Regions from separate parts of the Janthinobacterium goodfellowi genome, predicted to be linked through region 1. Evidence: predicted binding sites of a transcription regulator. Region 1 holds the regulator's gene; each other region holds the start of a gene.
The links. The regulator sigma-54, encoded in region 1, starts transcription at its own class of promoters, with help from an activator protein. The targets are predictions, from matches to a motif close to TGGCANGNAANCTGCTTT.

Region 1 (7,800 bases):
ACGGCGCGCAGCGGCCACGTCGATGACGTCAAGCAGATTCGTACCCTGACGGGCGATGTCGTGCTGGTGAAAGGCACCCTGACCATGAAGGCGGGCCGGGCCCTGATCACGGAAGACCCGCAAGGCTACCAGTTCATTACTTTCTGGGCCGATCCCGGCAAGCTGGCCACCTTCCGCCAGAAGCGCGATGGCGCGGGCGACCTGTGGGTCGAAGGCGAAGCGGAGCGCGTGGAATACGACAACAAGACGGAAGTGGTGAAACTGTTTACCAGGGCCAAGCTGACGCGCCTGGAAGGCACGAAAGTGACCGACGTGGCCAATGGCGCCTTCATCTCGTATGACAGCCGCAAGGAAGTGTTTGCGATGGAAAATTCCAACAGCGGCACCAGCACCCCCGACGGCGGCAGCGTGCGCATGGTGATCCAGCCGAAGACCAAGGCGCCCGCGGCGGAGAAAGCGCCGGCCACGCCTGCGCCAGGAACGAAATAATGGACAATACTCGTTGCGGCAGCACCCTGATCGTTCGCGGGCTGCAGAAAACCTATGGCAAGCGGCAAGTCGTGCATGATGTCTCGCTGCAAGTCGAATGCGGCGAAGTGGTGGGACTGCTGGGCCCGAACGGCGCCGGCAAGACCACCTCGTTCTACATGATCGTCGGCCTGGTGCCGTCGGACGGCGGCAGCATCGACATCAGCGGCGTGGATATTTCCAGCCTGCCCATCCACCGCCGCGCGCAGATGGGCCTGTCCTATCTGCCGCAGGAAGCGTCCGTGTTCCGCAAGCTGACGGTGGAAGACAATATCCGCGCCGTGCTGGAAATCCAGACCGTCGAAGGCCGCCCGCTGAAGAAGGCCGAGATCGAGGAACGCCTGGACAAACTGCTGGCCGACCTGCAGATCGAAAAGCTGCGCGAGAACCAGGCCCTGTCCCTGTCTGGCGGCGAGCGCCGCCGCGTGGAAATCGCCCGCGCGCTGGCCACCGATCCCCGTTTCGTGCTGCTCGACGAGCCGTTCGCCGGCGTCGATCCGATCGCCGTGATCGAGATCCAGCGCATCGTGCGTTTCTTGAAGGAGCGCAATATCGGCGTGCTGATCACCGATCATAATGTGCGCGAGACGCTGGGTATTTGCGACCGTGCCTACATCATCAACCAGGGCTCGGTGCTGGCGTCGGGACGCCCCGACGACATCATCGCGAACGAGTCGGTACGCCGGGTCTATCTGGGCGAACACTTCCGCATGTGAGCCAATGAAACAATCATTGCAGCTGCGCACTTCGCAGCATCTGGCACTGACGCCGCAGTTGCAGCAATCGATACGCCTGTTGCAATTGTCGACCCTGGAACTGCACCAGGAACTCGAGCAGTTGCTGACGGACAACCCTCTGCTCGAGCGCCTCGACGACCCGCTCGACCGTTCGCTGCGCCTGCTGTCCGACGGCGCCCTGAGTTCCACGGCCGCGCCGGCCGAAGCGCCGCCCCAGCCGCCAGGCCAGGAGGCGCCCGCGGCGCCGGCCGAAGCGGAAACGTTTGACGGCGAGGCGGGCGAAGGCCCGGCCGCCGCGGATGGCGGCGACAGCGACTGGAGCGAGGCGAGCCGGGGCAAGGCGCCCGACGACGAAGATTCCCGTCCGCAATTGGAGGCCCATCACTGCACCCTGCGCGAACACCTGATGGAGCAGATGCGCGTGACGGTGCTCGAGTTGCGCGACCGCGCGCTGGTCGAGCTGATCATCGACGCGCTCGACGACAATGGCTACCTGGAAGAGTCGCTCGACGACATCCTGGCGCGCCTGCCGGAAGAGCTGGAAATCGACGCCGACGAGATGCGCACGGCCTTGTCGCTGCTGCAAAGTTTCGATCCGCCCGGCGTGGGTGCGCGCAACGCGTCCGAATGCCTGGCGCTGCAGATCAAGCGCTTGCCGCACGTCGCCATGGTGACGCGGCGCATGGCCCTCGTCATCGTGGAAAAGCACCTGGCCTGGTTTGCCCAGCGCGATTTCAACAAGCTGAAAAAAGCCCTCGATTGCGACGATGAAGACTTGCGCGAGGCGCAGACGGTGATTCGCCAGTGCAATCCGCACCCGGGCGCCGTGTTCGCCTCGGACGTGTCCGATTACGTGGTGCCCGACGTCGTCGTCAAGCGCGCGCGCAATGGCTGGCAAGTCACCCTGAACAACGACGTCATGCCGCGCCTGCGCGTCAACGCCATGTACGCCAACTTGCTCAAGCAGGGCAAGGGCGAGGGCGCCATGGGCGCACAGTTGCAGGAAGCCAAGTGGCTGATCAAGAATATGCGCCAGCGCTTCGACACGATCCTGCGCGTGGCGCAGGCGATAGTAGAAAGACAAAAGAACTTTTTCTCGCATGGAGCCGTTGCCATGCGCCCCCTTGTGCTCCGTGAAATAGCTGATACACTGGGTTTACACGAGAGTACTATCTCGCGGGTAACAACTCAAAAGTACATGCTGACCCCGCACGGCATGTTCGAGTTGAAATATTTCTTTGGTAGCCACGTCGCCACCGAAGCGGGGGGCGAAGCGTCATCGACGGCGATACGGGCATTGATCGTGCAACTGACAGGAGCAGAAGACCCTAAAAATCCTTTATCCGACAGTAAGATTGCGGACATGCTGGGGGAACAAGGCATGGTGATTGCGCGACGTACTGTTGCCAAATACCGGGAAGCGTTGAAAATTCCGCCAGTGAGCCTGCGTAAGTGTTTGTAAGTTTTTTTCGGTTCCTCTGCGGGCCGGATAGGATGGACCGCACGAACCCGATCATCTTTAGGAGTGTGTATGAATCTCACCATCAGCGGACATCATCTCGAAGTGACACCAGCCATCCGTGAATACGTACAAACGAAGCTGGAGCGCGTGAAACGTCATTTCGATCAAGTCATCGATATCGCCGTGATTCTGACCGTGGATAACCTCAAAGAGAAAGAAAAACGTCAAAAGGCCGAAGTCAACCTGCGTCTGAGTGGCAAAACCGTCTATGTGGAAAGCCTGGCGCAAGACCTGTATGCCGCGATCGATGCCCTGATCGACAAGCTCGATAGGCAAGTGATGAAATACAAAACCAAAGTGCAAGGGCACGGTAAAGAGGCGATCAAACATCTGCCAGACAACTCGGAAGAAGAATTCGCCGCCGCCTAAGAACACCCAAAAACCTACTGCGCGTCGCGATTTGCGGCCTCCGATGCTCACTGTGCATATGCACAGCTCCGCTTCTCAGCCACAACTCACATCCGCTCGCTACGGTTTTTCCACGTGTTCTACGGCCTGCGACTTTCAACCGGTTGTGATCAACTAAGGGCGCACATTGCGCCCTTTTTTGCGCCCGTAGCTGTCGAACGCAATGTTCCCCGCGCAGGCGCTAAAATGTTGGCACTTTCACTTCTTTCCTGCCTGCCATGAGCGACTTCGTCCAGACCTCCATCCGCCACCGCACGGGCCACATCGTGCTCGACCGTCCGAAAGCATTGAATTCCCTGTCCCTGGAGATGGTGCGGGCCCTGAGCGCGGCCTTGCTGGCCTGGCGCGACGACCCTCAGGTGGATGCCGTCGTGATCCGCTCCAGCAGCGAAAAAGCCCTGTGCGCGGGCGGCGACATCCGTTTCTTTTACGATGCGGGCCTGGCCACGCCCCAGGGCGGCAGCGCCCTGCTGGAAGATTTCTTTACGGAAGAATACGCTTTAAATCATTTGATCCATTTTTATCCGAAACCGTATATCGCCGTCATGGATGGCGTGGTGATGGGCGGCGGCATGGGCGTGGCGCAAGCGGGGCCCGGCAACCGCCTGCGCATCGTCACGGGCCGCACGCGCATGGCCATGCCGGAAGTCAATATCGGCCTGTTCCCCGACGTGGGCGGCAGTTACTTTTTGTCCCGCCTGGCCGGCCAGCTGGGCCTGTACCTGGGCTTGACGGGCTTGACGATCAATGCGGCCGACGCCCTGTACACGGGCCTGGCCGATGTGTATCTGCCCGAGGCGCAGATGGGGGCGCTGCAGGCCCTGTTCGAGTCCACGCCGGGCGAGGCCTTGCCGGTCGCCATCAAGGCGCTGGCGGCGCCGTTCCAGGCCGAGGCGGGCGCTTCCCCCCTGGCCACGGCGCGCGCGGCGCTGGACCGCCACTTCAGCGCAGGTTCGGTGGCGGCCATCATGGCCTCGCTGGCGCAGGACGACAGCGCGTTCGCCGCGAAGGCCCTGGCGGCCATGCGCCTGCGTTCGCCCTTGATGATGTGCGTGACCCTGGCGTTGCTGCAGCGGGGCGCCCATCTGGGCGTGGCCGATTGCCTGCGCATGGAGCGCACGGTGGCGCGCCACAATTTCGAACATGGCGAAGTGCTCGAAGGCGTGCGCGCGCTGGTGATCGACAAGGACAATGCGCCGCGCTGGAATCCTGCCAGCCTGGACGAGGTCGACGCGGCCATGGTGGCGCGCTTCTTCGCCCCCGTGTGGCCCGCGCAAGCCCATCCGCTGCGCCACCTCGACTGATTAAGAACGCTCGCGGTGGCGCAGCACGACCCGCTCGTTGGGGCCGAAGTATTGCGCCAGCCGCTCCGCCATGTACACGGAGCGGTGCTGGCCGCCCGTGCAGCCCAGGGCCACCGTCAGGTAGCTGCGGTTGTCGGACTTGAACGACGGCAGCCATTTCTCGATGAAGGCGCGGATGTCGGCCAGCAGTTCCAGCGCGCTCGGCTGCGCGTCGAGGAAGGCGATCACGGGCGCGTCGCGGCCGTCGAGCGGGCGCAGCGCCAGGTCGTAATAGGGATTGGGCAAGGCCCGCACGTCGAAGACGAAATCGGCATCGAGCGGCACGCCCAGCTTGAAGGCGAACGATTCGAAGAACAGGGTCAGCGGCGCACGTTCGGAGGCGACGATATCCTTGATCCAGGCGCGCAGTTTGTTGGCGCTCAGTTCCGAGGTATCGATCACATGGCCCAGCTGCTCGATGGCCGACAGGCGTTCGCGTTCTTCCGAGATGCACTCGATCAGGGTGCGGCGGCTGGCCGGATTCTGGTTCGGGCGCAATTCGTGCGACAGGGGATGGCTGCGGCGCGTTTCCGAGAAGCGCGCCACCAGCGAATGCGTGGTAGCTGTCAGGAACATGACCTTGACGTCATGTCCCTGGTCGCGCAGCAGGGCGACATTGTGCGGCAAGCTGACGAGCGACTCGGCGCTGCGTGCATCGACGGCCACGGCCAGCTGCGGCGTGCCCTCGTCAAGCAAGGTTTGCACCAGGCTCGGCAGCAAGGCCGGTGGCAGGTTGTCGACACAATAGTAGCCGGTATCTTCCAGCACATTGAGCGCGACGGATTTACCGGAGCCGGATATTCCGGTGATAAGGACGATATGCATAGCCCGATCATACAATAAAGGCCGGCACTGCGCTCCCGAGGCAATTATCTTTACAAATTATTGCAATTTGGACTGTGGTATTTCTTTGCTGCATGCGCCAACATTGTCGTCGGATTACGCAGGGCCTCGCCCCGCTAATCCGACCTACGTTAATCGCCACTCATGGCGAGGCGTTGCCGCTCCATGAACTCCTGCAAGGTATCGATGCCGCGCAGCTGCAGGATCGTGTTGCGCACGGCCGCTTCCAGCAGCACGGCGATGTTGCGGCCGGCGGCGACGGGGATGACGACCTTGCGCACGGGCAAGCCCAGCACGTCTTCCGTGGGGAACAGGAAGGGCAGGCGTTCGACTTCTTCTTCCAGCGCGTTGCGGCGCACCAGGTGGACGATCAATTTCAAGCGCATCTTGCGGCGCACGGCCGTTTCGCCAAAGATGGCCTTGATGTCGAGTAAACCCAGGCCCCGCACTTCCAGCAGGTTTTGCAGCAGGGGCGGGCAGCGCCCTTCGATCATGTTGGGCGCAATACGCGAGAATTCGACGGCGTCGTCGGCCACCAGGCCGTGGCTGCGCGAGATCAGCTCCAGCCCCAGCTCGCTTTTACCCAGGCCCGAGTCGCCCGTGATCAGCACGCCCACGCCCAGCACGTCCATGAACACGCCATGCATGATGATGCGCTGCGCCAGTTTTTTCGACAGGTAAACGCGCAGGAAATCGATCACTTGCGCGGCCGGCAGCGGGGTGGAGAACAGGGGAATGTTTTGCTCGTCGCAGATGGCGAGAATGTCGGGCGGCGTTTCCAGCCCCTGCGCGATGATCAGCGCGGGCGGACCGCCGGCGATCAGTTCGCCGATCACGTGGGTGCGCGTGTTGACCTTCAGGCGCTGGTAGTAATTGATTTCCTGGTGGCCAAAGACCTGGATGCGGCCCGGATGGATCAGGTTCAAGTGGCCCACCTGGTCGGCGGCCGACGAGACGTCGCCCGAGATCAGGCGCTCGCCGCCGGGGAAGCCGGCGAACCAGCCCAGTTGCAGACTTTCACGATTATCGTCGTACAGGCGTTGTATCGTCAGCGGCGTTTGCAACATGGCAGTCTTCTTCAGGAGTGGAGGAATACCTGAAGTTTAACCCGCCGCTTGCAGACTGGGTTGCCAATTGACGATGCGCGAATGCACGGATTTCGGTTCCGGATCCGTGGCCAGTGCCGTGCGGAAGGCGTCATCGGAAAACATTTCGGCGATTTCCGACAGGATTTCCAGATGTTGCTGGGTGACATGATCCGGAATCAGCAGGAAAAACAGCAGATTGACGGGCTTGCCATCAGGCGACTCGAACGGAATCGGCTCGGCCAGGCGCACGAAGGCGCCCAGCGGCGATTTCAAGGTCTTGCTGCCCTTGACCCTGCCATGCGGCACGGCCACGCCATGACCCAGACCAGTCGAGCCCAGGCGTTCGCGGGCAAACAGATTGTCCGAGACGGTAGAGCGGGCGATGCCGTAATTGTTTTCGAAGATCAGGCCGGCTTGCTCGAAAGCGCGCTTCTTGCTGGAGACTTCCAGGTCCAGGAGGACGTTTTCGAGGGATAAGATTTTGCTAAGATTAGTCATGACACTCAATGAAATGGTGCAATGCGCAGAGGGCTTGCGAGCCGAATTATAGGCCTGTTTTCGCGGCCTGTAACGCCAATTCTCAACAGTATACGCCCGCTGCGGGCGCAGTGGGCGCTATAGCCCATGTGGCCATCATTTTAGCAAAAAAATAACATCGGCGCGTATCGGCTATTTCTTGATTAAAAACACGCGGCGCGCCGGTTTTTCCGCCGCAGAATGCCGTTTTTCCGATTTTTCAGCGTCTTTGACATGCTCTGCGGCATTACTGCAACGTTGTTTTAAAACACAGCCAACATTCCTGTTGGCATGGTTTTGTCGTGTTGCTTGGTGTTACTGGCGCGCATTGCGCAGATTGCCCGGCATCGCTCCCGTGCTGAAGTTGCTGCGCCAGGGATTGATGTCGAGGCCGCCGCGGCGCGTATAGCGCGCATACACGGACAGTTTTTGCGGCTTGCACTGACGCAAGATATCGACAAAGATGCGCTCCACGCATTGCTCGTGGAACTCATTGTGCTCGCGGAAACCGATCAGGTAGCGCAACAGGCTTTCCTGATCGATCTGCGGTCCCGCATACGCGATCTGCACGCTGCCCCAGTCGGGCTGGCCCGTCACCAGGCAATTCGATTTGAGCAGGTGCGAGACGAGTTTTTCTTCCACGGGCGCTTCATCGAGCGCCGCCTTCAACAGCAGCGGCGAGGGCGTATATTGCGTGATTTCCAGGTCCAGGCGGTCGAGCAGCACGCCGTCGAACTCGCCCATCTTGAGCTTGCCGAAATCTTCCTGCAAGGTCAGTTCCACCTGCACGGGCGCGCCGAAACCGTTAGACAAAT
Region 2 (7,800 bases), on a different contig from region 1:
TGGGCGTGATGCAGGCGCTGGACCTGGTGGCGCGCGAGTTTGCCCGCCCCGGCGACACCATTTTCGTCGACGATCCCGCGTATTGGCTGATGTTCGGCGCCTTTGCCGCCATGGGCATGAACGTCATCGGCATCCCGCGCTTGAAAGACGGCCCCGATATCGCCGTGCTGGCCGAGCTGGCGGCGCTGCACCGCCCCAAGCTGTACGTGATCAATTCGGTGCTGCACAACCCCAGCTCGACGTCGCTGTCGGCCGCCAAGGCTTTCCAGGTGCTGCGCCTGGCCGAACAGCACGATTTCCTCATCGTCGAGGATGACATTTATTGCGACATGCACCCGGGCGGCGCGGTGCAGGCAGCCACCCGCCTGGCCGCGCTGGACCAGTTGCGCCGCGTGATTTACCTGGGCGGCTTTTCCAAGAGCCTGTCGGCCAACCTGCGCGTGGGCTTCATCGCCACCTCGCCTGAATGGGCGCAGCGGCTGGCCGACCGCAAGATGCTGGCCACCCTGACCACCAGCGACATCGGCGAGCGGGTCGTATATAAAATCCTCTCGCAAGGCCTGTACCGCAAACACGCGGAGCGGCTGCGCGCGCGGCTCGACAAGGTGCGCGAGGGCACGTACCGCCGCGCCGAGCGGGCCGGCCTGCGCTTCGATCCCGCACCGGCCGGCATGTTCATCTGGGCCGACGCGGGCTGCGACACCAATGTGCTGGCCGAAAAGGCGCTGGCCGAAGGCCTGGTGCTGGGGCCGGGCAGCCTGTTTTCGCCGCGCCAGCTGCCGTCGACCTGCATGCGCCTGAACCTGGCCACGGTGCAGGACGAGCGGATCTGGGATTTTTTCGCGCGTGCGCTGGGTCAGGCGGGCGGCGCCGTCCCATCCGCTCTGAACAAGCCGGCGAGATAGCGCCTGATTGCGCGCAGCGGCCGCCCGATGCTCAGGCGCGGCGGCGCTCCCGGCGCGCCACGGCTGTCAGCAGGGCCGCGCCGGCCAGCAGCATGCCGACTTGTCCCGGTTCCGGCACCTCGCGTACTTGCCACAGGGCGTAGGTGCCGGTGCCGACAAAATTGGTCTTGGCGACGTAAGCGCCATGGTCGTCCGGATAGCGCGGCGCGGTATACGTCAGCTGGAATTCTGAACTGTAGCCCCAGGGGTCGACGAAATCCTTGAATTCGATGCGCTGTTCAAACTCCGCGGTGTCAAAATAAGGTGTCGAGCCGCCGGTGGACACGTCGAGCATGGACGACACCTTGTATTGCCCGAAGCCGTAGCCACCGGAACTCTGCATCATGATATTGCTTGTCGGTAGCAAATACATGCTGGCGTAGCCGTTTGGATCGAGAGTCCAGTTGTAACGGCGGCTGCCCATCGTGATCTCGCCGGAAAAATACACGGGGGCGCCATTGGTCGAGTTACTGGCGCCATGGATGTTGCCGGATTGGCTCTCTGCGAGCGTGGCCGTATCGAGCAGGAATTTCATCGTATATGGCTTGCCGACCAGCGATTCCCCGTAGTCGGAGAACAGGTGCAGTTCGTCCACCCCCTGGGCGACGATGCCGCTCACGCTGAATTCGATGACGGTCGCCTGGGCCATGACGGGCAGTGCCAGCAGGCCAGCCAAGATCCCGGTCCGCATGGCCTGCATCATGGTCTTGCACTGATGCGCAGTGACGGACTTTTCGGGAACCGCGGGCGCCGTTGTCGGTGTGCGGCGGGAGTCCGCCATGGACGGCGGCGTGCAGGTGCGAACGGACAGCATGGATAGGCGTTTCACGACGGTCTCCTCCTGTTTGATAATAGAAAATCAATATTAATGCCGATGCTGCTTGCAAGCCGCTCAATTGATGAGGTTGTTTTGTTATCGACTTTGCTATGACCTCCGTCACACCGGCCGACGGGCGTCGGTGCACGCTGCAACCACCCCACCCGCACATTGCTGCAAAGACGCCTTGAAATCGCTTATATAATCCCCAACTTCATCAAATCCGTCCCATCCACAAGACTATGAGGTAAAAATGGCTGTCTCCGAAAAGCAAACCCTGGGTTTTCAGACCGAAGTGAAGCAAATGCTGCACCTGATGATCCATTCCCTGTACTCGAACAAGGAAATCTTCCTGCGCGAATTGATCTCGAACGCGTCCGACGCGGCCGACAAATTGCGCTTCGAAGCGATCGATAACGACGCCCTGTATGGCAACGATCACGAATTGAAGATCAAGGTCAGCTTCGACAAGGATGCGCGCACCATCACCATTTCCGACAACGGCATCGGCATGACCCGTGACGAGGCGATCTCGCACCTGGGCACCATCGCCAAGTCGGGCACCAAGGAATTCTTCGGCAAGCTGTCGGGCGACCAGCAGCAGGACGCGGCCCTGATCGGCCAGTTCGGCGTGGGCTTCTATTCCGGCTTCATCGTCGCCGACAAGATCACCGTCGAAACGCGCCGCGCCGGCGTGGACGCTTCCGAAGGCGTGCGCTGGGAGTCGGCGGGCGAAGGCGATTACAGCATCGAATCGATCGACAAGCCGTCGCGCGGCACGGACATCATCCTGCACCTGCGCGAAGGCGAGGACGAATTGCTGTCGAGCTGGAAGATCAAGTCCATCATCCGCAAATACTCGGACCATATCTCGCTGCCGATCGTGATGCAGAAGGAAGAGTGGGACGACGAGAAAAAAGAAACCGTCCTGAAAGACGAATTCGAAACCGTCAACCAGGCCAGCGCCCTGTGGGCCCGCAACAAGGCCGACATCACGCCGGAACAGTACGACGAATTCTACAAGCACGTGTCGCACGACTTCCAGTCGCCGCTGACGCACACGCACAACCGCGTGGAAGGCCGCAGCGAATACACGCAGCTGCTGTACATTCCGGCCAAGGCGCCGTTCGACATGTGGGACCGCAACAAGCGCGGCGGCATCAAGCTGTACGTCAAGCGCGTCTTCATCATGGACGATGCCGAGCAGCTGATGCCGACCTACCTGCGCTTCGTGCGCGGGGTGATCGACTCTGCCGATTTGCCGCTGAACGTATCGCGCGAAATCCTGCAGGAGTCGCGCGACGTCAAGGTCATCCGCGAAGGCTCGACCAAGCGCGTGCTGGGCATGCTGGAAGAACTGGCGAACGCGGACGAGCAGGACAAGAAGGACAAGTACGCCGTCTTCTGGAAGGAATTCGGCCAGGTGCTGAAAGAGGGCATCGGCGAGGACGCGGCCAACAAGGAACGCCTGGCCAAGCTGCTGCGCTTTGCCTCGACGGCCAACGACAGCGACGAGCAAGTCACCTCGTTCGCCGACTACGTGGCGCGCATGAAGGAAGGCCAGGACAAGATCTATTACGTCACGGCCGACAACTACGCCGCAGCGAAAAACAGCCCGCACCTGGAAATCTTCCGCAAGAAGGGCGTCGAAGTGCTGCTGCTGACGGATCGCGTCGATGAATGGATGCTGTCCTTCCTGCAGGATTTCGAAGGCAAGGAACTGGTCTCCGTGGCCAAGGGCGGCCTGGACCTGGGCGCGCTGGAAGACGAAGCGGAAAAGAAAGAGCACGAAGAAACGGAAACCTCGTACGCCGACCTGGTGGGCAAGATGAAGACCGTGCTGGCTGACAAGGCCAAGGACGTGCGCGTGACGTTCCGTCTGACCGATTCGCCAGCCTGCCTGGTGGCCGATGAAAACGAATTGTCGGGCAACCTGCTGCGCATGCTGAAGGCGGCAGGTCAGAGCGCGCCGGAATCGAAGCCGATCTTGGAAATCAACCCGAACCACCCGCTGGTGACGCGTCTGAAATACGAGGACGCGGAAGGCGGCAAGTTCGGCGACTGGGCCAACATCCTGTTCGACCAGGCCATGCTGGCCGAAGGCGGTTCGCTGGCCGACCCGGCCAGTTTCGTCAAGCGCCTGAACGAGTTGCTGCTCAATACGGCGAAGTAATCGCCACCGCTGCGTAGGTCGGATTAGCGGGGCCGCCGAGGCCAAGCGTAATCCGACAGCCGCAGCGGCGACTGATGCAGCGAAGCCGGCCCTTTCGTCATGAAAGGGCCGGCTTTTTTTATGCTACAGTGCGCGATTATTTTATTTTATGGAAATAGCAATGGCGCATTGCCCGGCATGTGACAGTTCCAACATTCAACGCCTCTCCATGGTGCATGCCTCCGGCATTTCCGGCACATCGACCCATATGTCGGGCAGGATCGATGGTGATTTCATCCACGGTCATGCGCATACGCGCAGCCAGACCTTGTTATCGCGCCAGGCCGCCGGGCCGACGATGCAGACCCACCAGAAAGTGGGGCTGATCGTGTTGGGCGTGATCATTTTTGTCATCGCCGCCGTCATCTTTTACCAGGCTGGCGCAAATGGCCTGTTCTGGATCTTCGTAGCAGGGGGTGTCGTCTCCGTCGCCTTGTCGCAAACGTCCTTCGTCGCCAATTGGGACAAGGAGGCCGCCGCCTTGCAGGATAAATATGCGCGTACCTTCATGTGCCATGCCTGCGGCCACCGCTTCATTCCCCTACTCAAGCAACCGTGAAAATTCGCCTGATGGCGGGCCTGGGCGCGCATGCGCTGGGCTGCCTGCTGTTTATCGCATTGAGCTGGCTGGGGTTTTTCCTGTACACGCAGCTGTTCGGCAGCCTCGGCTCGCGCGGCGTGGCCGGCGGCCTGGCCTTGCTGCTGGTGTTTTATGTGTATGCGGGCACGAATCTGCTGCTGGCGCTGCTGCCGTCTGGCTGGTGGAAGCCTGCGCTGTGCGGCTTGCTGGGCGCGGTCGTGCTCGCGTACCTGCTGCCCCAGCATCCGCTGCGGGCCATCTACTTCAGCGTGCTGTCGGGCAGCTTGAGCTGGCTGGCCGTGCTGGCCAGCGCACGCCTAAGCGGATACCTGCGCGGCTGACAGGCCCGCAATGAAAGCGGCCACCGCAACGGCGGCTGCATCCGGCGCCGCCTGCAGCAGCATGTGCGGCGCGGCGATGTCGGCCAGTTGCGTGCCCGCTGCCTGCCGCAGTATTTGCACGGCGTTCGCCGGCGGCACCAGGCGGTCGTGGCTGGCGCGCAGATACAGCACGGGCAGGCTGCCGCGCGCGAAGCTGCGCGAGGCGTCGGTTTCCAGCACGGCGCGCAGGCGCTGGCGCAGCACGCTGGGCGGCACTTGCGCGAGCGCCGCGGCCAGTTCCGCCTGCAGCGCTGGCGTCGCATACGGCGTCAGCAGCGCCTGGCGCAGGGCGAAGCCGGGCAGGGGGCCAAAGGGCACCAGGCCGAGCAGGTGGCGCAGGGGCGCGAGCATCGGGCGTGGATTGCGCACGAACGAACAGCACAGGATCAGGGCACGCATGCCGGGCGGCGGATCGGCGCGCAAAGCTGCCCCCAGCGGTCCCGAAAACGATTCTGCCAGCACGATGAAAGGGCGGTCCCGCGGCAAACGCTCGCGCACGAATGCTTCCAGCGCCGCGTAATCGAGCGGCGCGGCCGGGTAGGCGATGGCCTGGGTGTCGATGGTGCTCTGCGCGCGCAAGGCGGCGTCAAAACGGTGGAAGAGCCGGGCCGTGCCATCCATGCCGGGCAGGAGGACAAGCAGTGTCGAGGCGGGGTGAAAGGTGGTCATTGCAGCCATCATAACAGCCGCACCGGCGCACCTGCCGTCCGCCTGCCGCACGGCATGGGGACTGGCGCCATGCTAGAATCGCCGGCGCGCCATGCGTGGCCAGTGGCCACTGGTAGCGGCAAAATCCCCCGACAGACAGAATCATGCATATCATCTTTTCGAATTACCGTACCCTGGGCGGCGCCTTGCTGGCTGCTGCCTGCGTCCTTTCCCAGCCCGCCCGCGCCACGGCGGCGCCCTCGGCACCGGCCGGGAAAAGCCTGTCCTCTCTGCTGGCCGGCGGTCCCTTGCCGCGCCTGAGCGAAGACCCGCAAGTGCGCGCGGCCCTGTTCGATTTCTTCGGCTACGCGCGCGGCAGCTACACGGAAGACGATGAACTGCTGCTGGCGCAGGCGCTCGAAGCGATCAGCGAAAAGCGCGACGCCACGCGCACCGTGCTGGCCGATGGCCGCCAACTGCTGGCGTCGATGAATGACCGCAAGCAGGGTCGCGAACGGGGCGCCATGCTGCTCGACAAACGCGGCGTCATCATCGCCTTTGGCCTGGTCAACGGGCATTGCCACCTGGAGGGCCAGCCGCTGGCGAAAGTCTGCAAGCCCGATCCGAACGCGGTGCTGACGGTATTCCACCGCAAGGGCATGCTGGTCGGGGATGCGGCGCCCTTGCTGGCCTGGGCCCGTCAATTGCCGCCCATGCTGGCGCTGATCGCGGGCGACAAGGAAGCGGGCGCAGATGGGCAGAAGATCGCCAGCGTCGAATACGTGCTGGCGCAGCCGGCCCTGCCGGGCTGGAACCGCGCGCAGCTGCCGCCCGCCTATCCGCCAGCGCTGCTGCCGCTGCTGCTCGATAAATCCACGGTGCTGACGTCGGCCGGCGCCGGCGTGTTTGCCTATCCGCTCACGCTCAAGGGCAAGAAACAGAACAATGTGCTGGACCATGCGGAAGGCCGTCCGCCGCGCGACCTGGAAGTGGCGTTGCGCAGCTATGCCAGTTTCGACACGGTGGTCGAGCGCTACCGCCAGCTGGCCAAGGGCGCCAGGCTGCAGCGCAACGAGCGCACGGCCTACCTCGATGGCGACATGGGGCAGGGCAGCTACCGCGTCTACATCCGCAACACGGGCGCGGACGGCGTGATGATCGACGTGGCGCTGTGGCAGCGCAGGCTGGCGGCGGGCCGCTGATTTTAGCAAGGGCGCGCTTGTTCGTAGCCCAGTTGCGCCAGCTGCGCGGCGATGGCGTCATCGCGTGTTTTCCTGCCGGTGCGCAGGCGAGCATGCGTCAGGGACGCGGGCAAGCCATGCGCCAGCAACGCGTCGATGTCGAGCATGGTCTCGGATGCCGACAACTGGCGCAGGGCGGGCAAGGCGGCCAGGCCGGGCAGGCTGTCGAGCGTCTTGCAGGTGTGCAGGTTCAGGCGTTCGAGCGCAGGATTGGGCCCCAGCGCGATCTGCCGCAGCTTGATCTGGTCTTCCACCCATAGCGCCTGCAACAGCGGGAAACGGCCGATATCGCCCAGCGTTTCCAGACCGCGCACACGTATCACTTCCAGTTTCCTCAACAGCGGCGCCTCGATGTGTGCGAGCGATTCCCGGCCGCCCAGTTGCAGCAGCAGCCTGTCCAGGCGGCTCATCTCCGAGATGAAATCCAGCGGCACCTTGTTCTTGATGCGGTACAGCGACAGGTCATGCAGCGCCGGCAGGCTGGCCAGGGTCTCGATATGCTGGCTGTGGCCTTCGATGACGAGGCTGGCCAGGTGCGCATACTGGCGCAGGGGCGCCAGGTCGATATTGTTCCTGGCAGATTCGCCCAGGTTCAGGTATTCGAGGGCGCGCAAATTGTCCAGCTGCAGGATGTCGGCTTGCCCTAGTTCGTACACGCCCAGGCTCAGGCGCTTCAGGTGGCGCAACTCGCCCAGGGTTTCCAGATACAGGGCGTTGCGGTGGCAGTCGATGGACAGGCTGGCCACATGCGGCAGCGCGCGCAGGATGCGGGCATCGAACACCCTCGGGTCGTAGCCGTAGATGCGGATGGTCAGCGCCGTGCCGCAAGTGGCGGCCAGGGCGTCGAGGTCGGCCAGCAGCGGCGTTGGCTCGGCCAGGGTATTGAACTGCACCAGCACCTCCTGGCCGCCCGCGATGGCGGCGCGGATCGCCCCGGCATCGATGCGCTCGGGGTTCTGGATGCACTGCGGCTGTCTT
Region 3 (7,800 bases), on a different contig from region 1:
GCCGCCACATCCGGTTCAGGCGCCTGATCTCTTCGTCTACCACGCTATCCGTGATGCGGCCCGCTTCTGACAAGGTGGCAAGACGCGTGACGGCGGCGGACAGGTCGCGGAAATTTCCCTTCCATGCGGAGGTGGGCAAGGTGGCAAAGCGCAAGAAATGCTCGCGTGCCTCCTTGTTGAAGCGCACGCGTTCGCCCGTTTCGGCACCATATTGAGCCAGCAGGTATTCCAGGTTCGGTTCGATGTCTTCCGGCCGCTGCGCCAGGCCCGGTAATTCATAGGTCCACAGATTGATGCGCGCATACAGGTCTTCGCGGAAGCGGCCGGACACCACCTCCTTGCCCAGGTCGCGGTTGGTGCCGGCGATCAGTTGGAAGTCGCTTTGCACCTCCGTGTCGGCGCCGACGGGGAAAAAGCGCTTCTCTTCGATGGCTTTCAGCAGCATCGCCTGTTCATCGAGTCCCAGTTCTCCGATTTCATCGAGAAACAGCAAGCCCTTGTGCGCGCTGCGCAGCAAGCCGGGACGGTCGGAACCCGCCCCCGTGAAGGCGCCCTTGATATGGCCGAACAGGGTGGACGCGGCACCGTCGCCGTGCAGGGTGGCGCAATTGAGGTCAATGAATTTGCCGTCGATCTGGTGGCGCGATTTTTTCAGTTCATACACGCGGCGCGCAAGGAAGGATTTGCCCGCGCCCGTTGGGCCCATCAGCAGCATCGGCGCCCTGGACTTGATGGCGACGCGCTCGATTTCCTCGATCATGCCGTTGAACTTTGCATTGCGCGTGGCGATGCCGGACTTCAGGAAGGCCACGCCCGCTGCCTGCTCGCGCGTAAAACGCTGGGCGATCTGGTCGTAGCGCGACAGATCGAGGTCGATCAGCGTGTAGCTACCCGGATTGCCGGCGGCCTGCCGCTTCGGTGGCGACGTTTGCACCAGGCGGCCCGGAAAATAGCGGGCTTCCGTCATCAGGAACATGCAGATTTGCGTGACGTGGCTGCCGGTGGTGATGTGGATCCAGTACTCCTCCTTGTCCGGATCGAAGGCGTAGTTGTTGGCAAAATCGTAGAGCGCGCCGTACACGTCTTCAAAATCCCAGGCATCGCTGATGGGCAGTTCATGGGCCTCCAGCCTGGTTTCAGGCGAGACGCTGGCGATATCCTGCGATACCTGGCGCACCAGGCTGGCAAACTGCTCGCCGGCGTATAGCAGCTCGAAGCGGTCGATGATCTTGTCTTCATGCTGGGTCAGGGCGACGCTGGGGCGCCACTTTTCCCAGCGGGCGGCTCCCCTGCCATTGTCGAGCTGCGTGCCGAGAAAGCCGATGACGACAGTGCGTTTTGCTTGCATATATTGGATAAAAATTTATCTTAAAAGATAATTGTATTCGAAATCGCATTCTCTGGGCTATTTTCAATACAAAGTATGTATAAGAATATTATTAAATAAAATCAATGACTTACATTTATTTTCGGCGGAATTATTAAAGCTGGCACAGCGTTTGCAATAGAGGAGGTAGCAACGAGATAAACGTAGAGAGCAGAGAGGAACGAAAAATGGCCAACGCCCACTTATTCCAGAGCGCACAACAGACCGCGACCTTGCCTTCGGCGCTGGCGCGCAATGCCGAAGGCGCGCCAGCCTATGCGCTGACGCCACGCCATCAGCTGGCGCAATATGCGGCCACCGGTTGCCTGAACACGACGTTTTATGCCAGCGCCGAAGCGCAGCTGGCGACGGTACTGGAACTGTGCCAGGCGGTCGAACCAGCCTTCATCGCACAAACGGCCGTGTACTGCCGCGAACGCGGCTACATGAAAGACATGCCGGCCTTGCTGGTGGCCGTGCTGGCGGGGCAGGGCGCTGCGGAATTTACGCAGACCTTCCAGCGCGTGATTAACAACGGCAAGATGCTGCGCAACTTCGTGCAGATCGTGCGTTCGGGCGCCGTGGGCCGCAAGTCGCTGGGATCGCGTCCGAAAAAGCTCGTGCAGGCATGGCTGAACACCGCTTCGGAACAGGCCTTGCTTGCCGCCGCCGTGGGCAATGCGCCGTCGCTGGCCGACGTGGTGAAGATGGTGCATCCAAAACCGCTGGCAGCGTGGCGGGAGGCATTCTTTGCCTGGCTGATCGGCAAGGAATATAAACGCGATGCCTTGCCGCCGGCGCTGGCCGCGTTCGAGGCCTACAAGGCAGATACCTCGCAAGCGATACCGGAGGTGCCGTTCCAGATGCTGACGGCGCTGCCCTTGAGCGCGCACTCCTGGGCGCAGATCGCGCGCCAGGGCAGCTGGCAGATGGTGCGCATGAATCTGAATACCTTTGCCCGCCACGGCGTGTACGCGATAGCCGGCATGCCGGAACTGATCGCGGCCAAGCTGCGCGATCCTGAGGCGATTGGCCGGGCACGGGTGTTTCCGTACCAGCTGATGTCGGCGTACATGGCGGCCGGCGAGAACGTGCCGGACGTCGTGCGCGATGCGCTGGAACAGGCGCTGGAAATATCGCTGGCGAACGTGCCGCGGATTGCCGGCAAGGTGGTAGTGTGTCCTGACGTTTCCGGCTCGATGGCCTCGCCCGTCAGCGGTTTTCGCGGCAGCGCCACCTCGAACGTGCGCTGCATCGACGTCGCTGCCCTGGTGGCGGCAGCCATGTTGCGCAAGAATCCGGACGCTGTGGTGCTGCCGTTCGAGCACAACGTGGTGCAGTGCGCACTTGGCGCGGACGGCAGCGTGATGGCGAATGCGGCCAGGCTGGCGGCCATCGGCGGTGGCGGCACCAATTGCAGCGCGCCCCTGCTGCGGATGAACAGCAAGCAGGAGCTGGCGGACCTGGTGATCTATGTATCCGATAACGAATCGTGGATCGACGCAAAGCGCAGCGGCGCCACGGCGACGATGGGACAGTGGAATGTCTTCAAGCTGCGCAATCCGCAGGCGAAACTGGTGTGCATCGATATTTCGCCGCATGCCACGACGCAGGCGATGGAGCGTGAGGATATCCTGAATATTGGCGGTTTTTCTGACGACGTCTTCAGGATCATCGCCGCCTTTGCCGCCGGCCAGCTGGACCCGGCCCACTGGGCGGGAGAAATCGCCGGCATCGATATCGCGGCACCAGCTTGTTGAAGTAAAGCGCATGAATGCGGACAAGACTACATAAGAGACGTCCTGTCCAGACTTGTCATGCGCTGCAGTACCCCGAATGCCGACAGGATTACATCGATCAGCCGCGTCAAACCGGCCTGGCGTGCGCAGTACGCCGCCAGAAAATCCTGTCCCGCCTTGTCGGGTTGTCGTACTGATGAATGCCGGTGGAACTACATCCTGGGCCGATGCGTCGGCAACGTTTCACCAACCCTTGTCATCACCCCCTATACAATAGAAGAAGAGAATAGCGATGAAAAACGAAGAATACGAAGTCCTGCATACCGAAGGCAGCCGTCCCGTGAAGATGTGGACGCGTGGCGTGCCTGTCGAAGAAGCGGCCAAAAAACAATTGCGCAACACGGCGACCCTGCCGTTCATCTATAAGCACATCGCCGTCATGCCCGACGTCCACCTGGGCAAAGGGTCGACCATCGGCAGCGTGATCCCTACCCTGGGCGCGGTGATTCCGGCGGCGGTGGGCGTGGATATCGGTTGCGGCATGATGGCGGCGAAGACCACGTTGACGGCGAACGACTTGCCCGATAACCTGGGACCGCTGCGCAGCGCCATCGAGCGCGCTATTCCGCACGGGATGTCGCCGAAGACGCGCGGCCACCGCGGCCGCGATGAAGGTTCCTGGCATACCCCGCCATCGGTGGTCGATGCGGCCTGGCTGCAATTGAAGGACGAATTCGATGCGATCTGCCTGAAAACGCCGAAGCTGAAAAATACGAATAATTATCGCCACCTGGGAACGCTGGGCAGCGGTAACCACTTCGTCGAAGTCTGCCTCGATGAACAGGGTTCCGTATGGTTCATGCTGCATTCCGGTTCGCGCGGCGTGGGCAATGCCATCGGCACGCATTTCATCGAACTGGCCAAGCAGGATATGCGCACCCACTTCATCAACCTGCCCGACCAGGATCTGGCCTATCTGGCCGAAGGCACGCAGCATTACGACGATTATGTGGAAGCGGTGGGTTGGGCCCAGCGTTTCGCCCGCAATAACCGCGAAGTGATGATGCAAAACCTGATCGCTGCCGTGCGCACGGTCATCCATAAACCGTTCCAGACGCATGTGGAGGCCGTCAACTGCCACCATAACTATGTGCAGAAGGAGCACCACTTCGGCAAGGATGTATTGATCACGCGCAAGGGGGCCGTGTCGGCCCGCGCGGGCGAGCTGGGGATCATTCCGGGCTCCATGGGCGCCAAGAGTTTTATCGTGCGCGGTAAAGGCAATGCGGACAGTTTCCATAGCTGCAGCCACGGTGCGGGACGCACGATGAGCCGCACGGAAGCGAAGCGGCGCTTCAACCTGGACGACCAGATCCGCGCCACGCAAGGCGTGGAGTGCCGCAAGGATGAAAACGTGATCGATGAAATTCCAATGGCCTACAAGGATATCGATGCGGTGATGCTGGCGCAGCGCGAACTGGTCGATGTTGTGCATATTCTGAAGCAGGTCGTTTGCGTCAAAGGTTAAAAGAGAGAAAGCAGAGATGATAGAAATAGATGGAGCGCAAGGTGAAGGCGGCGGGCAGATTTTACGTTCGGCGCTGAGCCTGTCGATGATCACGGGGCAACCGTTCCGGCTGATTAACATTCGCGCGGGGCGGGACAAGCCCGGCTTGCTGCGCCAGCATCTGGTGGCCGTGCAGGCGGCAGCCGCCATTTGCGGGGCGCGCACGACGCCGGTGGCGCTGCGCGCAGCTAGCCTGGAGTTCGTGCCCGGGCCCGTGCGCGGTGGCGATTACCGTTTTGCCATCGGCAGCGCCGGCAGCTGCACCCTGGTCTTGCAAACCTTGCTGCCGGCCCTGCTGCATGCGGATGGGCCGTCTACCGTGCGCATCAGTGGCGGCACGCACAATGCCATGGCGCCGCCCGTGCATTTCCTGCAGCGCGCGTATGGCCGCATCCTGGGGCAGATGGGCGCCGATGTGGAGATCGCGCTGCAACGCTATGGCTTTCACCCCGCGGGCGGCGGCGAAGTGATTGCTACCGTGCAACCGTGCCCGCGCTTGCTGCCCATTGCCTTGTTGCAACGCGGCGAACGGCAGGCCGGTTTTGCGGAAAGCATGGTGGCTGGCGTGCCCGTGAACGTGGCGCAGCGCGAGCTCGAGCGTGTTGCCGGCGGCATGGGCTGGAGCGGCAAACAGCTGCGCATCGTCGGCTTGCCGGCGGACCAGGGACCGGGCAATGTCCTGTTGCTGACCCTGGAGCACGAACACGTCACGGAAGTGTTTACTTCCTTTGGCGAAAAGTCCTTGCTGGCCGAATCTGTGGCCAAGCGCATGTTGAACGAGGTGCGCGCCTATCTCAAGACGGACGCGGCCGTGGGCGAGCACCTGGCCGACCAGCTCTTGCTGCCGATGGCGCTGGCGGGCGGCGGTGTCTTCAGTTGCAGCAAGGTGTCGCAGCATGCGCTGACGAATGCCGAGGTGATTTCCCGGTTTTTACCCGTGCGTATCACTTTCGAACAGCAGGAGCGGGCCAGCATCTGCACGGTTGCCGCCGCCTGACGCGTGCGGTGACACAGGTCACTGTTGCAGCTGTTCCAAATTGATACATGGGTGGCCGGCCGTGGGGCATATACGCATGGCATGGCATTTGCTCTTCTTGGATATTCACTAAAAAAACCAAGGAGACCAGCATGACCTATTCCATCCGTACCCTGCTCGGCGTGGCCGCCGCCGGCGCCGTTGCCCTCACCTCCCTGCTGACCTTGCCGCAAGCCTATGCGCACGGCAATGTCACGCCGCAAGGCGTCGACACCACGGGCTTGCCCAAGGTGGGCGACAAGTGGCTCGAACAAAACCCGTATCGGGGCAACAAGCTGGCCTTGACGGTAGGCACGTCGGCCTACAACCAGAATTGCGCGCGCTGCCACGGCATCGAAGCCATTTCAGGCGGCATCGCGCCGGACTTGCGCCAGCTGGACCGCGATTGCTTCGGTATCAAGAATGAGACAAAGAAACAGGCGTGCTATAAGGAAACGGACAATTACTACCTCACCACCATCCGCCACGGTAAAGTACGCAATGGCGCCGTGTACATGCCGCCGTTCGAGGGCGTGTTCAACCAGGAAGCCATGTGGGCCATCAAGACCTATCTGGAAACGCGCCGCGAATCGAATTAAGTCGAACTGATCACGAAGGAGTCCCATGCGTTCATTTCAATTCCGGGGCGCGCGCGCGATGCTCTCGCTCGCCTGCCTGGCGCTGTGCGCGGCCGCGCCGGCGCACGCCGACTGGCAGAAAGTACAGCAGTCGGGCAGCCTGAAAGTGGCCGTCTATAACGAGTTCGCGCCGTTTTCAGACAAGGGCACGGGCATCGATATCGACATCGCCGAAGCGCTGGCGAAAAAGCTGGGTTTAAAACTGAGCTTGCTGCCATTTCCCGCCGGCGAAAACCTCAATGACGATTTGCGCAATATGGTGTGGAAGGGGCATTACCTCGGCTATGGTCCCGCCGACGTGATGCTGCACGTGCCGGTCGACAAGAAGTTGATGGCGGATAACGACAAGGTCGAGATCTTCGCGCCTTACTACGTGGAAACCGTGCGCCTGGCGCGCAGCGCGCAAGCCGTGCCGCAATTCGATGGTGTCGCCTCGCTGGCGGGCAAGCGTATCGGCGTGGAAAAAGTGTCGATCGCGGCCATGCTGATGCTGGGGGAAGACAATGGCAAATACCGTGACGACGTGCGCATCTTCGATACGGCGGCCGAAGCCTTGCAGCAATTGCAGGCGGGCCAGCTCGATGCCGTGCTGGCGAACCGTTCGGAAATCGAATCGGTGCTGAAAAGCGATCCCGCTTTCCCCTTGAGCGAAGTGGCGTTCGCCCGCTTGCCGCGTGCTGGCTGGGCTGTGGGCCTGGCCGTCAGCAAGCAACAGCTCGACGTGGCGAAATTGCTGCAGGCGGCCATGAACGAGATGACGGCCAGCGGCGAATTGAAAACCATCTTTGAGAAGTATGGCGTGAAGGAAGCACGGCCCTGAAGTAGCCTGCTTGAGTTGAAAAGCCCGCGTATCTTCCGATGCGCGGGCTTTTTAATTAGAAGGAATACATGGCACTGACACCCAGCAACCAGTTGCGTCCCGGCGCCGCTTCATAGTAGCGCTTGTTGCTGTCGCCGACGATGACGGAGCCCACATAGGTCTTGTCAAAAAGATTGTTCAGGCGGGCAAACTCCTTGAAGCGCCAGTTCCCCACGTTTTGCCTGGCATTGAAGCGCGCATTGAAGACCGTGTAGCCGGGCGCCGGCTTTTCGCTGTTGCTGTCTTCCGCGTAGACCTGGTTGCTGGCCACGCTTTCCAGCGCTGCGCCAAAACGGTCGAGCGTATCTTTCCAGGCCAGTTCCGCGAACAGGTTGGCGCTGGGCACGCCTGGCAAGCGGCTGCCTTCGCGCACGTTGCCAAAAGCCTGGTCATACACTGCGTGCAGGCTGGTCAGCGCCACTTTTGTCGTGAAACCATACGGCAAGCTGGAGTCCAGCGACACTTCCATGCCCTGGCGCAAGGTTTTACCTGCATTGCGGTAGCTGGTGCGCCCGCCGCTGGAACTGTCGACCACCAGTTCGTCGTTGGTCTTGATCTGGAAGACGGCCGCGTTCACGTGCGTGTTGTTGGCGATCCTGGCCTTGATACCCGCCTC
Region 4 (7,800 bases), on a different contig from region 1:
CAAGCCGCCCGTGCCGGCCGTGTTGTCGTCGTTCTTGCTGATGCCGTAAGACAAGCCCAGCTTCAGCTTGTCCGTCGTTTTATACGTGCCTTGCAGCAGCCAGTTCTTCGACTTCGTATCGCCCTGGTCCGCATCGGACAAGATACCCAGTCCCTTGCCGCCCTGGAAGTTGAGCAGCACGCCAGCCGACCCCATCTGGTAGGAGCCGCCCACTTCCACGCCGCGCATGGTCAGATCATCGACACCCGGTGTTTTCGACGTGAACTTTTGCGACTTCACGCCGAGCCAGGCTTTCAAGCCGTCCTGCGCATACGTCACTTGCGCCTGCACTTGCGGACTCGACTTTGAGGAATAGGTCGAGCCTGCAACGATGGGCGTATCGGAAACGGGGCTGACCAGCGCCACGTCGGCACCAAAGCCGCCCGACTTCGGCGTGCTGTACATGATCTGGCCATAGTTGCCCAGATAGGTATAGCCGGCGCCGATATGGCCCAGGGTCACCCGGCCCCGTTGCGTGGCCTGCACCGGTGCGCCCGAGCCCAGCAAGGTCATGTCGGACAGGATCGCGTTCGCGCCGAAGATGCCATAGTCGCGGCCCAGCTTGAAGGTGCCCATTTCCGCATTGCCAAACGTAAAGAAGGCCTGGCGCACATCGACCACGCTGTTCTGGCTGATGGCGCTGTCGGTGGCCGTCGAGTTGTAGATGCCGATCAAGGCTTTCACGTCGTACTCGCCCAGCCGCGAGCTTGCCGAGGTGATCAAGCCGTTCGGCAGCAAGCCGTTGCCGATGGTGGTGCGGTCCTTTTCTCCGCCGCAACCGAGCGCCTGGCCACCCAGCGCCAGCCCGCCCACCGCATCGCCGGAACACGATACTTGCGTGTAATAGGCGTTGACGATGCCGCCCACCGACACGGTCCAGTCGCCCGCCTTGATGTCGACGGCTTGCGCCTGCCCCATCGCTGCGATTGTCATGACACCCACGCTCCCCAGCTTGCTCAATGTGTTCATTGCGTCTCCTCTTTCTTCTCTGTTTTTAGTGTGCACACCAGTGATTGATGTACCTCAAGCTTTCGCAATAAGCGTGCCCAGAACGGCTCAGAGGGAGAAAGAGAAATGACGTGTTTGACGTGTGCAGCAGCGGATCAATCGCCCCGCACGGTGTTCCTTTTTTGACCGCCAGCACGCTGATCGCGCAACTGCGTAAACAAAAAACTGACGGCCTGGGCCGTCAGCAAAAAGAAAACGCCCGGCGGACAGGGAGACACCCATCCGAGTGCCCGGGCGTTTCACCCCGTTACTTCGATGCCAGTTTGAAGACCCACACGGACCCGCCCTGTTCCAGGAAGTTGACCTTCTTCGCCACTTCGCCGCCCCACAGCGGCACGGCGCCGCCCCAGCCGGAAACGACGGCCACGTATTGCGTGTCGCCATCCTGCCAGGTGACGGGCGGCGCCACGACGCCGGAGCCCGTCTGGAATTTCCACAGCTCCTTGCCCGTCTTCGCGTCGACGGCTTTCAGGAAGCCTTCCGGCGTGCCGTAGAACACCAGGTTGCCGGCCGTACTCATCACGCCGCCCCACAGCGGCGCGTTGTTCTTGATTTCCCAGACGATCTTGCCCGTCTTCGGATCGACGGCGCGCATGGCGCCGATGTAGTCGTCAAACAAAGGCTTGATGGTGAAACCGGCGCCGAGGAAGGCGCCGCCCTTCTTGTAGCTGATCGGCTCGTTCCAGATGTCCATGCCCCATTCATTTGCGGGAACGTAGAACAGCTTGGTCTGCGGCGAGTACGCCATCGGCATCTGGTTTTTTGCCCCGAGGAAAGCGGGGGCGGCAAACACGGTCGTGCCCTTCTTGCCTTCCTCTCCCTTGGTCGGGTCGCCAGGGCGGCCGGCGGGAATGAAGTTCGGCCGGCCCGTCTTCAGGTCGATGCTGCTGGCCCAGGTGATTTTCTTGACGAACGGAAAGGCATTCTGCAGCTTGCCCGTATTGGCGTCGATGACGTAGAAGAAACCGTTGCGGTCGGCCTTGCCACCGTAGCGCTTGCCATCCATGTCGAAGGTGACGAACTCGTTGGCGCCATCGAAATCCCAGGCATCGTTCGGCGTATTCTGGTACGCCCACTTGATCTGCCCCGTTTTCACGTCCAGCGCCACGGTGGACGACGAGTACAGATTGTCGCCGGGACGCAAATGGCTGTTCCACGGCGCCGGGTTACCGGTGCCGAAATACGCGAGCTTGGTTTGCGGATCGTAGGTGCCGCCCATCCAGGTCGAGGCGCCGCCCGTTTTCCACAGGTCGCCCGGCCAGGTCTTGTTCACGGTGCCGGATACGCCGTTATCGATGGCCTTGCCATCCTTGTCGTAGCGGTGGCCCATATGGCCTTCCACCGTCGGACGGCTCCACACGAGGTCGCCCGTCATCGGGTTGCGCGCCTCGACCCGGCCCACGATACCGAATTCGCCGCCCGACACGCCCGTCAGCAGCAAGCCTTCGGCGATCAGCGGCGCCGCCGTCATCGAGTAACCGGCCGCATAGTCGTCGACTTTCTCCTTCCAGACGATCTTGCCCGTGTTCTGGTCCAGCGCCACCAGGTAGGCGTCGAGCGTGCCGAAGATCACCAGGTTGCCGTACAGGGCGGCACCGCGGTTGACCACGTCGCAGCAGGGCATGATGCCGTCCGGCAAGCGATGCTCATATTTCCACAGTTTGGCGCCCGTTTTCAAGTCGACGGCAAAGATGCGCGAATACGATGCCGTGACGAACATCTTGCCGTTATGAATCAAGGGCTGCGATTCCTGGCCCCGCTGTTTTTCGCCGCCGAACGAGAACGACCAGGCCGGCACCAGCTTGGCCACGGTCTTGTCATTGATCTGCGTCAACGGCGAATAGCGCTGACCCTGCGTGCCCATGCCGAACGACAGCACGCTGGATGGATTTTTTGCCGTGCTGTCGAGCATGGCGGTGGTGACATTACCCACGTCGGCCGCCTGGGCCAGCGATGCCAAACCCAAACCGATGAGTATCCCCATGATTTTTTTCTGCACAATCATCTCCCTCTGTTTTATTAGTATGTGTGTAACTCTCAGGTACTTTTTCTGTCGTGCTCATGCGGCTGGGCATGCAACAGCGCACACTCTTCATCGGTGAACAGGCGCGAACGCGTCAAAAAGCGCTTGCCCGTGCCGTTGTCGAGTGAAAACATGCCGCCATTGCCATCGACCACATCGATAATCAACTGGGTATGCTCCCAGTACTCGAATTGCTCGAGTCCCATGTAGAACGGTGTGCCATTCAAATTGCCGAGATAAATGTCGGTATCGCTGACATCGAACTCGCCCAGCGCGTAGCACATGGGCGCACTGCCGTCGCAGCAGCCACCGGATTGGAAAAACATCAGCGGGCCGTGACGCTGGCGCAACTTGTCCATCATTTCCAGCGCCGCATCGGTGGCGACCACCCTGGCAATTGCTGCACTCATGGCATCCCTTTCTGCGCGCCGCGCCTGGACTACGGGCGCGGCGCCTGTTGCCGGTTTAGAAGAAGCCCAGCGCTTTCGGGCTATAGCTCACCAGCAAGTTCTTCGTTTGCTGGTAGTGGTCGAGCATCATCTTGTGGTTTTCGCGGCCGATACCCGATTGCTTGTAGCCGCCGAACGCGGCGTGGGCTGGATACAGGTGGTAGCAATTGGTCCACACGCGACCCGCCTGGATGGCGCGGCCCATGCGGAAGGCGCGCGAACCGTCGCGCGTCCACAGGCCGGCGCCCAGGCCATACAAGGTATCGTTGGCGATCGCCAGCGCGTCGGCCTCATCCTTGAAGGTGGTCACGGACACGACCGGTCCGAAAATTTCTTCCTGGAAGATGCGCATCTTGTTGTTGCCCTTGAACACGGTCGGACGCACGTAATAGCCGCCTTCCAAGTCGCCCGCCTGCGTGTGGCGCTCGCCGCCGGCTAGCACTTGCGCGCCTTCCTGGCGGCCGATGTCGAGGTAGGACAGAATTTTTTCCAGCTGTTCCTGCGACGCCTGCGCGCCGATCATGGTGGAAGCATCGAGCGGATTGCCCTGCTTGATGGCGGCCACGCGTTTCAGGGCCCGTTCGATGAATTTCTCGTAGATCGATTCCTGGATCAGCACGCGCGATGGGCAGGTGCATACCTCGCCTTGATTCAGCGCAAACATCGCAAAGCCTTCCAGGCATTTGTCGAAATACTCGTCGTCCGCATCCATCACGTCTTCAAAGAAGATGTTCGGCGACTTGCCGCCCAGCTCCAGGGTGACGGGAATCAGGTTTTGCGCGGCGTAACCCATGATCAGGCGGCCCGTGCCCGTTTCGCCCGTAAAGGCGATCTTGGCGATGCGCTTGCTCGACGCCAGCGGCTTGCCCGCTTCCAGGCCGAAACCGTTGATGATGTTCAACACGCCCGGCGGCAGCAAGTCGCCGATCAGCTCGATCAATACCATGATGGACGCCGGCGTCTGCTCGGCCGGTTTCAGGACGACGCAATTGCCGGCGGCCAGGGCTGGCGCCAGTTTCCACACGGCCATCAGTATCGGGAAATTCCACGGGATGATCTGGCCCACGACGCCCAGCGGCTCATGGTAGTGGTAGGCATAGGTTTCCGCGTCGATTTGCGCAACGGAACCTTCCTGCGCGCGGATGCAGCCGGCAAAATAACGGAAATGGTCGATGGCCAGGGGAATGTCCGCATTCATCGTTTCGCGGATCGGCTTGCCGTTATCGATGGTTTCCGCCGTGGCGATCAGGCTCAGGTTCTGTTCGATGCGGTCGGCGATGCGGTTCAGGATATTGGCCCGCTCGGCAGGCGACGTCTTGCCCCAGGCCTCCTTGGCGGCATGCGCGGCGTCCAGCGCCAGCTCAACGTCTTCCGTCGTGGAACGGGCGATTTCGCAAAACGGCAAGCCGGTGATCGGCGTGATGTTAGGAAAGTATTCACCTTTTACCGGGGCAACGAATTTGCCGCCGATGTAATTGTCATAGCGTTGTTTGAAGGGATTGGCTACGCCCAGTTTGCTGATGTCTGCGAGATTCATGTCGTCCTCTATCGGGTTAATTAGAATGGAATTACTTAATTAAAATCAAACGTCCTGGTACAGATGGGGTGAGTACACGGAGTCTTCCGCAAATGCCGTGCCAGCTCGCCATCCCCCTACCCAACTTAGCGGGTTTTACCTCTGTTGCAAGGGCCTGGTGGCGATATCGGCGGGTTCAATTGCTGCCGTAGCACGCCATCGCCGCTGCACAATGGAACAGGTGTACCAGACTGGAACACCTGTTCCTGTACCGCTACCGAATCACCACACCCCATGGCAATTCACCGACGGCAATATCGGCCACCTTGCGCGCGCTGGCCGTATCGATGACGGAAACGCTGTTCGAGCGGCCATTGGCCACGTACAGCTTGGCGCCATCGGGGGTGATAGCCATGTTCCACGGGCGCTTGCCGACGGGAATGGTCGCCGTGACCTGGTTGCTGGCCGTATCGATCACCATTACCGTGCCGTCGATGCCGTTCGAGACATATACATGCTTGCCGCCGGGATGGACCACGATGCCATTGGCATTCTTGCCTGCTGGAATGGTGGCAATCGCCTTGCGCGCGGCCATGTCAATGACATAGACGGCATTGACCAGTTCGCACGCCACGTAGGCGCGGCCCGAGTCGGGACTGAAACCGATACCGCGCGGACGCAGTCCCACGGCGACGGACGCCACCTGACGGCGTTGCGCCACGTCGATGACGTCGACTTGCTCGGCCTCTTCCGCGCTGACCAGCAGCCAGCGCCCATCGGGGCTGAAGACGGCATGTTCCGGGTTGCGTCCCTGCACCTTGATATCGGCGAGCAAGGCGCCCGTCTGGCCATCGAGCAAGGCCACGCTATTGTTTTCCTCGACGGCCACGGCCACGTAATGACCGTCCAGGGAAGCGCTGACGCCTTCGGGCGACTTGCCCAGCGCCACCGTGCGCACGGGCGTGCCGGTCACGTTATCGATCAGCAGCAAGGCGCTGCTGGCCGCGTCCGTGACAAACAACTGTCGTCCGGCGGGATCGGCGGCAATGCCGCGCGGACGCTTGCCTGCCGCGATCCGGCGCACCACCTGGTCGGTCGCCGTGTCGATCACGCTCACGGTGCCCGATTTTTCATTGGGGACATAGGCAAACGGAGCGGCCTGGAGGGCAGTACTGGCAAGCGCGGGCAGCAGCCAGCACACCTGGCGCAAGCGCGAGAAGAAGTTGGGCATAATCACCTTTTCAATGAAAAACACAGGAAAAGCGCGCGGTAGCGGCGCCTCTGATAATTGCTGCATGCAAACGCCGTGCCACTGACACGCGTATAATTTCCGCCCACCAATGGAGACATGGCAGGCATATTGCTTGATACAACTATGCAGACCTGCGCCGCGCACGCGCTCAAGCAGGCTTTTATTCACATTGGAGAATCCGCATGCAGCATCGTTTCCGCCTGAACACCATCGCCAGCCTGTTTGTCGCCGGCAGCGCCACCCTCGCCCCCCACGTCTTTGCCGCCGAGCCCGCTGACTTGGCCGCCGGGCAACTCATGGATACGGTGGTCATCAGCGGCAGCCGCATCGCCCACCCGAGCCAGGAAGTGCCGGCCTCGATCGATGTCATCGACAGCGCCCGCATCCAGGACGGCCAAATCCGCGTCAATGCCTCGGAAGCGCTGGCCGCCGTGCCGGGCCTGGTCGTGCAAAACCGCCAGAATTACGCGCAAGACTTGCAAATCTCGTCGCGCGGCTTTGGCGCCCGCTCGGCCTTCGGCGTGCGCGGCGTCAAGCTGATCAGCGATGGCATTCCCGCCAGCATGCCCAATGGGCAAGGCCAGGCCGCCACCTTCAATCTCGATACGGCCGAGCGCATCGAAGTGCTGCGCGGGCCGTTTTCCGCCATCTACGGCAACCATTCGGGCGGCGTGATCCAGCTGTTTTCCAAGGAGGGGCAAAATCCCCCGTCCGTCGAACTGAACGTGACGGGCGGCAGCTACGGCACCAGCAAGGTGGACTTGTCGGCGCAAGGCCAGGCTGGCGGCATCGGCTACGTGCTCGACGGCTCCCGCTTCCGCACGGACGGTTTCCGCGACCACAGCGCCGCCACGCGCGAACAGGCGTTCGGCAAGATCACCGTCAAGCCGAATGCGGACAGCAAGCTGACCATCGTCGCCAACAGCCTGCACCAGGGCAACACGCAAGATCCGCTGGGCGCCACCTGGGCCACTTTCGCCCGCGACCCGCGCGCCGGCGAAATCGACGCCACCGATACGCAAAACCCGAAGCGCACCCTGGCCGAGCGCTACAACACGCGCAAGAGCATCGACCACCAGCAAATCGGCGCCACCTACGAGCAGTCGTTTGGCGAAGACCGCCTGCACGTGACGGCCTACGGCGGCAACCGCGACGTGATCCAGTACCAGGCATTCACCAAGGGTTTCCAGGCACCGGCCAGCCATTCGGGCGGCGTGGTCGACTTCCAGCGTGAGTTCTACGGCATCGACACCAACTGGCTGCACGTGAACCAGCTGGCGGGCGGCAAGCTGAGCACCACCATCGGCATCGATTACGGCCGCTCCAGCGATGACCGCACCGGCTATGAAAATTACATCGGCAACACGTTTGGCGTGAAGGGCAAGCTGCGCCGTGACGAGCAGGATGTCGTTTCCAGCCTCGATCCGTATATCCAGACGGAATGGCAAAGCGGGCCATGGCTGCTCAGCGCAGGTGTGCGCTACAGCAAGATGAAAGTGTCGGTCAACGACCA

Region 2: ACQ4WQ_RS19070 (PEP-CTERM sorting domain-containing protein) is a predicted target of sigma-54. The motif match lies at 1,801-1,818, and genes of this name have one in related genera.
Region 3: pedF (cytochrome c-550 PedF) is a predicted target of sigma-54. The motif match lies at 5,747-5,764, and genes of this name have one in related genera.
Region 4: ACQ4WQ_RS28135 (beta-propeller fold lactonase family protein) is a predicted target of sigma-54. The motif match lies at 6,330-6,347, and genes of this name have one in related genera.

What each region holds. Positions count from the first base shown of each region.
Region 1 is NZ_JBNYXN010000003.1:190,978-198,777, reverse strand. Features, by position in the region: gene lptA (lipopolysaccharide transport periplasmic protein LptA) at 1-489, shown strand, start outside; gene lptB (LPS export ABC transporter ATP-binding protein) at 489-1,244, shown strand; gene ACQ4WQ_RS13280 (RNA polymerase factor sigma-54) at 1,249-2,727, shown strand; gene hpf (ribosome hibernation-promoting factor, HPF/YfiA family) at 2,797-3,156, shown strand; gene ACQ4WQ_RS13270 (enoyl-CoA hydratase/isomerase family protein) at 3,414-4,499, shown strand; gene rapZ (RNase adapter RapZ) at 4,500-5,363, opposite strand; gene hprK (HPr(Ser) kinase/phosphatase) at 5,513-6,448, opposite strand; gene ACQ4WQ_RS13255 (PTS sugar transporter subunit IIA) at 6,485-6,967, opposite strand; gene queF (NADPH-dependent 7-cyano-7-deazaguanine reductase QueF) at 7,301-7,800, opposite strand, start outside.
Region 2 is NZ_JBNYXN010000005.1:33,449-41,248, forward strand. Features, by position in the region: gene ACQ4WQ_RS19065 (aminotransferase-like domain-containing protein) at 1-905, shown strand, start outside; gene ACQ4WQ_RS19070 (PEP-CTERM sorting domain-containing protein) at 937-1,635, opposite strand; gene htpG (molecular chaperone HtpG) at 2,015-3,934, shown strand; gene ACQ4WQ_RS19080 (hypothetical protein) at 4,143-4,532, shown strand; gene ACQ4WQ_RS19085 (hypothetical protein) at 4,529-4,894, shown strand; gene ACQ4WQ_RS19090 (alpha/beta fold hydrolase) at 4,871-5,602, opposite strand; gene ACQ4WQ_RS19095 (hypothetical protein) at 5,746-6,783, shown strand; gene ACQ4WQ_RS19100 (leucine-rich repeat domain-containing protein) at 6,786-7,800, opposite strand, start outside.
Region 3 is NZ_JBNYXN010000012.1:13,664-21,463, reverse strand. Features, by position in the region: gene rtcR (RNA repair transcriptional activator RtcR) at 1-1,348, opposite strand, end outside; gene ACQ4WQ_RS28165 (RNA-binding protein) at 1,555-3,126, shown strand; gene ACQ4WQ_RS28160 (RtcB family protein) at 3,398-4,633, shown strand; gene rtcA (RNA 3'-terminal phosphate cyclase) at 4,650-5,669, shown strand; gene pedF (cytochrome c-550 PedF) at 5,801-6,286, shown strand; gene ACQ4WQ_RS28145 (substrate-binding periplasmic protein) at 6,312-7,145, shown strand; gene ACQ4WQ_RS28140 (TonB-dependent receptor family protein) at 7,201-7,800, opposite strand, start outside.
Region 4 is NZ_JBNYXN010000012.1:5,656-13,455, forward strand. Features, by position in the region: gene ACQ4WQ_RS28115 (porin) at 1-1,008, opposite strand, end outside; gene ACQ4WQ_RS28120 (PQQ-dependent methanol/ethanol family dehydrogenase) at 1,295-3,031, opposite strand; gene ACQ4WQ_RS28125 (DUF779 domain-containing protein) at 3,085-3,480, opposite strand; gene adh (aldehyde dehydrogenase) at 3,536-5,056, opposite strand; gene ACQ4WQ_RS28135 (beta-propeller fold lactonase family protein) at 5,310-6,266, opposite strand; gene ACQ4WQ_RS28140 (TonB-dependent receptor family protein) at 6,470-7,800, shown strand, end outside.